Bdellovibrio bacteriovorus str. Tiberius: one gene and its partner. The protein of the gene in region 1 binds, or shares a complex with, the protein of each later gene. Links are inferred from orthologs where the notes say so. Each region holds a gene or a part of one and is shown on either strand. Other genes may lie near its edges.

Region 1 (4,927 bases):
AAAAACGTAGTTCGCTCCCTTACCTTTGCGGCATTGCTTGTCTCAACTTGGGTCCCAGCCTGGGCCGAGGATCTTTCGTCGGTTGAGACCGAGATCGTGGAAAGCACGCTTGAAAAAGCGCAGGTCGCCGAGCAGGACAAACTGCGAATCAAAGTCGGCAAGGGCGAACAAATCTATGAATTTGAAACGACTCCGAATCGCGAAAGCATGAAGGAATCATTGGGTCTGAAGATCCCGGATAAAGTGCGTGAACAGATCATCGCCCGTGGTGGCTCTGTCGCTGAAACTGATCCTTTGGAGCCGTTTGAAAGCCTGCCGGAAGATCGCCGCAAGAAATTCCATGAAATGCGTCTGATGTTTTTGACGAATGCCGCGCGCATTCTGAATTCCACCAAGTTCGTTTACGGGGCGGGCAGCCTGGTGGGCGATGGTCTGAGTTTTGTGAAAATCAAAGTGAAAAAGGCCTTCGGGAAAGAAACTGTTGTCGAGTCCCAGGCGCAAAGAACCTTCCAAGTGCGCAGCCAGCAGGCTGTACAAAGCATCTTGCGTGGTCTGGATTACAAACTGTGGTCTCAGGCCCCGCTTGTGATTGATTCCAATGAATTTGGTTTAAGTGTTTCTGCCGGGATTCTGGCTGAAGCCGGCGTTCTAAGAAAAGGCGGCGGGGGAGCTGACGAAGTCGGTTTCAGCATTGCCTTTAACAAAACCAAAAAAGCTTTCGTGTTTGAGATCTTCCATAACTCTGAGAAATTCGACAACACCAAGGCGGCCATCACTGTGATCGGTGTGGTCGGTAAAGCCGGTATTACCATGGGCCGCCGTGATGGTGCAGAGACCCTGAAGGGGTCTTCGTTCTATCCACCAGCGATCCCGGGTTACAGCACCTCTTCGCCTGAGTTTTTCTCTTCCGGATTGAGCTCCAGTCTTGGATTCCCGCCACCACCGCTGGCGGACCTTTTGACGTTCACCAACCGCTTTGAACGCCAGGCTTTGATCCGCATAACCGTGTCACCGCTGGTCAAAGGATTCGTCAGAGTCCAAATAGGCGATGTGAAGGGTTCTGTGCGCCTTGTCGCGATGCGATTTGTTGACGTCTACACCGCAATATCTGACAAAGTCCACTTAGGTGGGCGTCGTGCTTGCGGCCCTGTATTCAACTAATCTATCTTGCGGTGCAAAATGAAATTTATCGTATTTGAGGGGCTGGACGGCTCCGGCAAAAGTTCTTTGATGGCGGCGTTGGAGCGTGAGCTGCAAAACAGAGCCATCAACTTTTTGCGCACCCGTGAGCCCGGCGGAACCCCGCTGGGTGATGAAATCCGCAACATGATTCTTCGTAAGGAAGGCCCGGCCCCAACCCCGCGTACAGAATTGCTGCTATATGAAGCCAGCCGTTCCCAGCACGTGGATCAGGTGATTCGTCCGGCTTTGGCTGCGGGCACCTGGGTTCTGTGTGATCGTTTTGCGGCAAGCTCTGTCGCGTTTCAAAGCGGCGGCCGTGCGATCTCTGAAGCCGATGTGGTCATGCTGAACACTTTTGCCACCGGCGGTTTGAAAGCCGACATCACCGTTCTTTTGGATTTGTCTGTGGAAGAAAGCCGTCGCCGCCGTCAGGGGCGTGGTGCTGTTACCGGTGAAACCGAAGACCGTATTGAATCTGAAGCCGACACTTTCCATGAAAACGTTCGTCAGTCTTTCCTGAAGCAGTCTCGTGAAGACGCCGCTGCGTGGATCGTGCTGGATGCGCGTGAAACCCAGGAAGTTTTGTTTAAACAGCTGTTGCAGTCTTTGACTGAACGAAAAGTTCTGTAAGGACGCAACTATGGCCCGCATGCTGGATTTCGTCTTAGGACATCAGGAAACAATCAAAAAAATGGTCGAGTCTTTCGAAAACGGAAAGCCCGGTCAGACCTTTTTGTTTGTCGGTCCGGGCGGCATCGGCAAGAAGCTGACCGCGATGGGTCTGGCACAGGCTCTGCTTTGTCCTTCCAGCCCGCGGGGCTGTGGTAAATGTCCCTCTTGCTTCCGAATTTCTCAAGGGTCTCATGAAGGCCTGAAGGTGATTGCACCCAATGGTGCCAACATCAAAATGGAACAGGCCAAAGAGGTTCTTGAATTTCTCAGTCTGCGCAGTCTGACCGGCAATCGTGTGATCGTTATTGATCAGGCGCAAACCCTGAATCCACAGGCGGCCAATGCCTTGCTAAAAACTTTGGAAGAACCGCCAGAAGGCACGTTCTTCTTTTTGATTGCTCCAAGTGTGGCGGGGATTCTGCCCACCATTCGGTCGCGATCCCGCATTGTGCAGTTCCGTCCACTGACGCAGGAAGATCTGGGGAAGCGCGTGAAAGCGCCAGCCTGGGCTTTGAAGGCGGCGGGGGGCAGCTTTGAAAAGCTGGCTCAGTTGCAGGAAGGTCCTGAACAGGAAGTGCGCGAAAAGGCGGTCGAGCTTCTGACTTTGTTTATTCAGGATGCCGACTTCCTTCTAAATGAACTGTGGAGAACCGAGTTCAAAGACCGCGCTCAAGGGCAGCGCATGATTTCTTATTGGATTGGCTTCTTAAAAGATGCCATTTGTCTGCAAGAGGGTGCCAAAACTCAGATTGTGAATCTGGATCAGGCCCCGCTGATTAAGGTCCTGGCAGAGCTTGAGCGTTCACGAATTCTGAATTTGATTCAGAAAGCACTCCAAGTGGAGCTGGCCTTTGCCGCCAATCGTGATCCGCAGCTGATCATCGAAGAATTCTACGTAACTTCCAAGGCGTAAACCGCATTGTCACAATCCGGTGCGGCTGTTATACTTGCCCTATGGAATGGATCGATATTCACGCACATTTGAATATGCTCGAAGAGGGTGTTGAAGCCGCTATCAACAATGCGAAGGCCGTGGGCGTGAAGAAGATCATCACCATCGGCACCCAGCCGGAAGATCATCCGATCGTTCTGGATATCGCCCGTAAATATTATCCGGAAGTGTACTGCACTTTGGGTGTGCATCCTCATGACGGTGGCGTTTACACGGAAGCTGCCGGTAAATTTATCGAAGACCACGTCAGTGAACCTTGTGTGGTGGCTGTCGGTGAAATCGGTCTGGATTATTATTATGACAATTCCCCGCGTGAACTTCAGAAGGAAGCCTTCCGCGCGCAGCTTGAAATCGCCCGCAGAACAAAAATGCCGGTCGAGATTCACACCCGCGATGCGGAAGAAGACACGATCGAGATTTTAAAAGAATTCAAAGGCGAGCTGACAGGGCTGATCCATTGCTTCACGGGAACAGAATGGCTGGCCCGCCAGGCGTTGGACGTGGGATTCAATATCTCTATCAGTGGTGTGGTGACTTTCAAAAGTGCCGATTCTTTGCGTGAAACAGTGAAGATGCTGCCACTGGATCGTATCCATGTGGAAACCGATTCACCCTTTCTGGCGCCGATCCCGATGCGCGGGCGTAAGAACACTCCGGCTTACGTTGTTCACACGGCGAAGTTCGTGGCTGACCTGAAAGGGATCAGCCTTGAACAACTGTGTGAGCAGACGCGTATCAATGCTCTGAAAATGTTCCCGAAAATTCAGTGGTAGTTTGCAGCAACTGGGCGCGCGTGGTTTTGATCCATGGCGCGAACGGGGCCACCTTGGTCGCCTGGGCAATGCCAGCACAGCTGACTTGTCCGTTTGGCAGGCGTTTGCCATAGACCGCGGAATTGACTCCGATCACTTTCAGCACACCATTTTCATGTGAAAACTGCGGTCCACCGGAATCCCCCTGACAGATGAATACCGGCACTTTTGAGTTCAGCCAATAACGGTCATTGTAGCGGTTGAATTGGGAATCGATCCGCATAACTCCACGATGCAGCTGCCCCAGGTACGCAAAGAGGTCTTCGTTCGGTTTGCCGGTGTAATCCTTAGAGCGTCCAAAGCCATACACATAAACACTTCGGCCGGAATAATCTCTATTGGATTCGGTGTCGATACTGACCGTGGAATAACCTTCCGGAATGCCGCCATCGAAGGTCGCGATGGCGATGTCATGATCATAAAGTTTGGTGGAATTAAATTTCGGGTGGTGTTTATACGCCAGTCCCCGGCGGGTGGTTTCACGCACCAGCATCTTGCGGCCGAAGATCTCATAGTTGTTCGTGAACACAATATTGAATCCAGTCATGCCTTTGATGCTGTCGTCGAAACAATGCCCGGCTGAAAGCACCGTCTGTGGTGCGATCAGGGTGCCGGTGCAAAATGCCAGAACCTGATTGTGTCTGTTGATCATTTCAATCAAGACCACGCTGCGGGCGGCTTGGGTACCGCGTTCCCGAATCGGGTCCCCGTTAATAATACCTGTTTGGGACGTGTCGGAAGGCTCTTCCGCAGCGGGCCCGAATGAACGGGGGCTGCAGGCGGTCAGGGCAAGAAGGGTCGCTGTCAGGGCTGCGACCAGGGTTTTTAAGGCCGGGGAGGGGCTTTTAAATGCATTCATGGGATGACTCCTTGATGTGATCATCAATTGCTATCGCACGCTTTGCGGGGTCACCCGTTTTCTTTCTGAAACCTGCAAAAACACAGTTACCGTGAGGACTTGGGAACGCGCCGAAAAAGGACCTGCTGTCTAATTCTGAGTCAGTAAAAAATGCCCAGCTCAAAATTAGAGCTTATTTAGGAACCATTGTGGAGGCACGAACTTTGGAATAATCGCACTGTCTATTAAAAACAGGAGCGTCTTTATGAAGAACACACAATGGGTGGCGGGTTTGCTTGCCGCCGTGACTTTGATTCAGGCCTCAGCCCACGCTGAGATTATTTCGGACCTGCCGGGCTTTGACGATGGTGGCTCTCAAGGCCAGACGTTCCGTCCGCCTCCTCCGCCGATGCCTGATCAGGGCGTGACCCGTCAATATACGGATGTGGCGAACCTGGATCAGATCAGCCG
Region 2 (4,996 bases), 2.8 Mb from region 1 along the record:
ACCACTGACGCCTTTGCAGGAACCCACGGTGGCCGCTTGCGCCGGAGTGACAGAAGAAAGAAGAACGGAAACAAAAAAGCTCAACATGCCCCGAGAATATAGACACGTTGAGCTTGGTTCGAAATAGGTGTGGAAAGAATTACCCTATTTTACCTTAACTTTAATCTTGGCGTTGGTTTTGGAACGACAAGTGGACTCCATAGCAACGGTAGAGCATTCCATTTTTCCGCAGCTCAAGGTAAGGACACGGTTTTCTTTGTTCAGGTCTTTGGTTTCTGCTTTCCAGTCAGCGCAGGCTCTTTTCCAGTTCACGCGGGCTTCTTTCAGAAGTGGAGCCGCATCGCCCTCGATTTCGTCTTCGCTTTGGATGACTTCGAATTCGTTTTGGGTTTTAGAGCCTTTTTTGATTTCAATAGTGGTGTCGCCATCAGCCGGGATGTCTTTCACGCCGACAGATTGAGCAAAAGCAAAGGAGCTGATCAGGGACAGGGAAAGGATCAATTTCATCATAGGATTCACCTCAGGTAAGTTGAATAATCCTCGCGCAAGGAATGAGGAACAGCAAGCAACGACCCACCCCAACAATTCCCAGTTAACCCTCTCCCCCGGTCCCCATCCCCGGGGGAAAGGGGCAAAAGCCCCAGCCGGGACAAGGGGCAGCCGCCCCAGAAGGCGGCGCCAAAGGCCAGCCAGAAAAACCGCGGCGCCCGCAGGGCCAGCCAGAAGTCCCCCAAGCACCACCGCCCAGTTATCCCATTCCCCAGTATTTTCGATAGCTTCGGGTATTTCAGTTAGTTTGGGAGGGGAACCCCCGAAGGAGGGCCTCTGGCGGGGCCACGATGGCCCGAACCGGGGCAAAGCCCCGGCGCCAGCAGAGCCCGGACGGCGTGCCCGACGAAGCGGGGTTCCCCTCCCAAACTAACTGAAATGCGCGGCGAGTTATCGAATGTAATCCCCCCACCAATGGGATACATCCAGCGGTGGCCGGGTCCCATACAATAGCTTTCTTGACGAATCCCGCTAGGTCCGGAAGGAAGCAACGGCACTCGAGGGACTATGTGATATGGGGTGCTCGGCCACTTTTTTTCCTGTTTCATGATCTTGAGGGGTGGATTTTGTCTTATCAGGTGATTGCACGCAAATGGCGTCCCCAATCATTTACCGACGTTGTCGGGCAAAATCATATTACCCAAACGCTTTCCAATGCCCTTAAAAACGGTCGCTTGCCTCACGCCCTGCTTTTCACAGGTCCGCGTGGCACAGGAAAAACCTCTTCCGCTCGTATTCTTGCTAAAGCCCTTCGCTGCCCGAATGCCCAGAACTTCGTTCCATGTAACGACTGTTATTCGTGCAACGAAATCGCGGGCGGTTCCAGCATCGACGTGATCGAAATCGATGGAGCTTCCAACAACGGTGTGGATGCCATCCGTGAACTTCGTGACACTGTGGCTTTCATGCCTTCCAGTGGAAAATACAAAATCTATATCATCGACGAAGTGCACATGCTTTCCACCAGCGCCTTCAACGCCCTGTTGAAGACTTTGGAAGAGCCGCCGTCCCACGTGGTTTTCATCATGGCGACCACCGAAGTGCACAAAATCCCGCAGACGATTCTGTCGCGCTGTCAGCGTTTTGATTTCCGCCGTATCTCCACCCGCTCGATCACCGAGCGCCTGCAGCTGATCTGTGATCGCGAAGGCGTGACCGCGGATGACGAAGCCCTGTGGGTGGTGGCTCGTCAGGGTGACGGGTCCATGCGTGACTCGCAAAGTTTGCTGGATCAGGTGATCACTTTTGCAAACGGTCCTTTGACCCGCGCCAGTGTGGTTGAAATCCTGGGTCTGACGGACCGGGCTTTGCTTTTTGAAACTTTGAATGCCCTGATTGATCGCAACTCTCAGGCGATTTTGAAAGTGATTGAGAAAATCGCTGCGGCCGGTTTTGAGCCGCACTTGTATTCTCAGGATCTTTTGGAAATGATCCGCAACCTGCTTCTGATCAAGGTGTCTGAAGCGCAAGCCAGTCAGATTCTGGAAATGCCGGATTCTGAACTGCAGGCTTTGAGCGAAATGGCTCAACGTCTGCCGGAAGAGGACATTCACATGCTCTTCGACATGGCTTTGAAGGGTGGTTCGGATATTCCGCGTGCTCAGGATCCTCGCATTGTGCTTGAAGTGACTTTGCTGCGCATGGCTTCGGCTCCAAAACTTGTGGACCTGAAGACGTTGTTGCAAGGCGGATCTGTTCCCACTCACAGCGCAGGTGGGGCCAGGCCCTACGTTCCGCCGGTAAGCCTTCCAGTCAAAGGACATGATCGCATCGAAGAATCCCAGAAGGTTCTTGATGGCCCGACAGGTCTTGAGGCGATGAAGGCTGCATTGAATAAAGCTTCTTCTGCCGCATCTTCTTTGAAATCCAACCCAGCTCCTGCGGCAAAGCCGGCAGCGACCGCTCAGGCACAGACTCAGGCTCCTGTGGCTGCAGCTGCGCCTGCGACTCAAGCAGCTCCGGTTGTTGAAAACAAACCGAAAATTGCCTCTGGTTCGAATTCCAAAGAGCGCTGGGTGAACTTTGTTGAACTGCTTCGTCAGGACGACGCTTTGTTCGCCGCAAAAGTGGAAAATTTACTGTTTGTTAAGGAAGAGGGAAAGCTGATCAGCCTTGGCGTTCCTGTGAAATTGGCCTTCCTGAAAGACCAAATGGCTGACGCCCAAGTGCGCAAAAAACTACAGGGATTTATTGATTCGTACTGGGGTGCTGGGTATTCTTTTGAGGTATTGATGAGTCGTGATCAGGTCGGCGAATCCGCCCAAGCCATCCAGCAGAAAAAAGTGCAGATGGCCGAAGAGGATCTGCGCAACAAGATCATCGAAAACCCCATGGTTAAAGCCGCTCAAACCGTGTTCAAGGGACAGATCAAGTCCATCGTTGAACTGAACAAGCGCGGCCACTAAAAAAGGAGATTTTATGAAGGGTATGCCCGGCGGAATGGCCCAGCTGATGAAGCAAGCCAACCAAATGCAGATGAAAATGAAGAAAGCCCAGGAAGAACTTGCAAAAGTTGAGTACGAAGCTTCTTCCGGTGGCGGCGCTGTAAAAGTAAAAGTGAACGGCGACCACTTGATCACTGCATTGACCATCGACCCTGAAGTTTTGAAAGCTGGCGATGTTGAGATGCTTCAGGACATGATCCTGTCTGCAACCAACGAAGCAGTTAAAACAGCCCGTGATACTTCCGCTAAAGAAATGGAAAAAATCACTGGCGGTCTAAATATCCCAGGAATGTTCTAGGGGCAACAGCCCACAGTGCTGAGGGCGCCACAGGCGTCCGAAGCTGGAGTAGTAAGTGTTACATATTTCTGCCCTTGAAAAATTAGTCCACGAGTTGAGCCGTCTGCCTGGTATCGGGCCGAAGACTGCTCAGCGTCTGGCTTATTACATTCTGCGTACCGGGAACGAATACCCGGAACGTTTGAGTGAGGCGCTTTTGCGCGTCAAGGCTGAAGTTCACGACTGCCCAACCTGCTTCAACTACACTGACACGGATATCTGCCGCTATTGTGAGGATTCTCACCGTTCGGATGAATCCATCTGTGTGGTTGAAGAGCCCTCCGACATCATGAGAATTGAATCTTCAGGCGCGTTCCGTGGCCGCTACCATGTTTTGCATGGAGCGATTTCTCCGCTGGAAGGCATCGGCCCTAAAGAATTGAAAATCAAAGAGCTGATCGACCGTGTTGATGACGGTTTGAACGGCACCAGCCCGGTTATCAAGGAAATCATCCTTGCATTGGATGCGGACCTTGAGGGCGACACCACCATTTTATACCTGGCAAAGCAGCTGCAGGGCAAAGGCTTGAAACTTTCTCGCATTGCCCATGGAGTTCCTATTGGCAGCGACATCGATTTCGTAGATGATAGAACGATGGGTCGCGCCCTGCAAAACCGCGTGGAGCTGTAATGTCCTTTATTAACTACAATGCCAAAGAAATTCACTGCAAAGTCGTGTACTACGGCCCATCCCTGGGCGGTAAAACCACGAACATCCAGTGGGTTTACCAGAAAACAGCCGAGGATCAAAAATCCAAGCTGGTGGCATTGAATACGGACATCGAGCGCACCCTGTTCTTTGACTTCCTCCCATTAAATGTTGGCGACATCCGTGGATTTAAAACCCGTTTCCACCTTTACACTGTTCCAGGTCAGGTGGTTTACGATGCTTCCCGCAAGCTGATCCTGAAAGGATTGGATGGCGTGATCTTCGTGGCGGACTCCCAGATTGAACGTATGGACGAAAACTTAGAGTCCCTGCGCAATCTGGAACGCAATCTGGAGCAACAAGGCTACGACATCCGCGAAATCCCGCTGATCATGCAGTACAACAAGCGTGATTTGCCGAACGTGGCGTCCCTGGCAGAGCTTAGAAGTGCTCTGAACCCTTATAACGCCCCTGAAATCGAAGGCTGCGCTTCTGAAGGCCGTGGCGTCTTTGAATCGCTTAAAACCGTTTCTAAATCCATTATCAACGTTCTTAAAGGCGGCACCACTCTGTAAACCTTGGCCGTCATGGCTGGGCTTTTGTGGGGTTGCATTTCGTTCTCTTCGTGCTATATGAGGCCCATCTGTATTCATTTGGGTTACAATAGGCCCGAGGTAGATATGTCTTATGATATTGCTGCTGATATTCAGCGCCTGAAAAAAGAAAAAAACGCCGTCATTCTGGCTCACTATTATGAAGATGGTGATATCCAGGACATCGCCGACTATGTCGGTGACAGCTTCTATCTGGCCAAGATGGGCCAACAGGTACAGCAAGACACCATCCTGCTTGCCGGCGTTGTGTTCATGGCCGAAAGCGTGAAGATCCTAAATCCCACCAAGACAGTTCTGGTTCCGGACATGGAAGCCAGCTGTTCTCTTGTTAAAGGCGCGCCTTACGATCAGTACCTGGCGTGGCGCCGTCAGCACCCGGACGGGATTGCGGTGACCTACATTA

Evidence for each region. Proteins that work in one complex are often made in the same cells at the same time.
Region 2: the proteins of BDT_RS04880 (region 1) and dnaX are in contact, whole or in part, in a cryo-EM structure (PDB 8GIZ), measured with the Escherichia coli proteins. The link is inferred for Bdellovibrio bacteriovorus str. Tiberius from one-to-one orthologs.

The regions. Positions count from the first base shown.
Region 1 is NC_019567.1:994,738-999,664, forward strand. The notes cover bases 922-3,794. They hold BDT_RS04880 (DNA polymerase III subunit delta'), read left to right. Parts: upstream 922-1,822; coding sequence 1,823-2,767; downstream 2,768-3,794. Other genes in these bases: BDT_RS04870 (hypothetical protein), read left to right, coding at 922-1,161; tmk (dTMP kinase), read left to right, coding at 1,180-1,812; BDT_RS04885 (TatD family hydrolase), read left to right, coding at 2,809-3,579; BDT_RS04890 (S1 family peptidase), read right to left, coding at 3,542-3,794. Also shown: more of BDT_RS04870, read left to right, coding at 1-921; more of BDT_RS04890, read right to left, coding at 3,795-4,477; BDT_RS04895 (beta-sandwich domain-containing protein), read left to right, coding at 4,722-4,927. UniProt on the Escherichia coli protein: Part of the beta sliding clamp loading complex, which hydrolyzes ATP to load the beta clamp onto primed DNA to form the DNA replication pre-initiation complex.
Region 2 is NC_019567.1:3,823,490-3,828,485, forward strand. What follows is about bases 593-3,534. They hold dnaX (DNA polymerase III subunit gamma/tau), read left to right. Parts: upstream 593-1,115; coding sequence 1,116-2,954; downstream 2,955-3,534. Other genes in these bases: BDT_RS18100 (YbaB/EbfC family nucleoid-associated protein), read left to right, coding at 2,968-3,291; recR (recombination mediator RecR), read left to right, coding at 3,347-3,534. Outside these bases: BDT_RS18085 (hypothetical protein), read right to left, coding at 1-87; BDT_RS18090 (hypothetical protein), read right to left, coding at 145-510; more of recR, read left to right, coding at 3,535-3,961; GTPase MglA, read left to right, coding at 3,961-4,554; quinolinate synthase NadA, read left to right, coding at 4,660-4,996. UniProt on the Escherichia coli protein: Part of the beta sliding clamp loading complex, which hydrolyzes ATP to load the beta clamp onto primed DNA to form the DNA replication pre-initiation complex.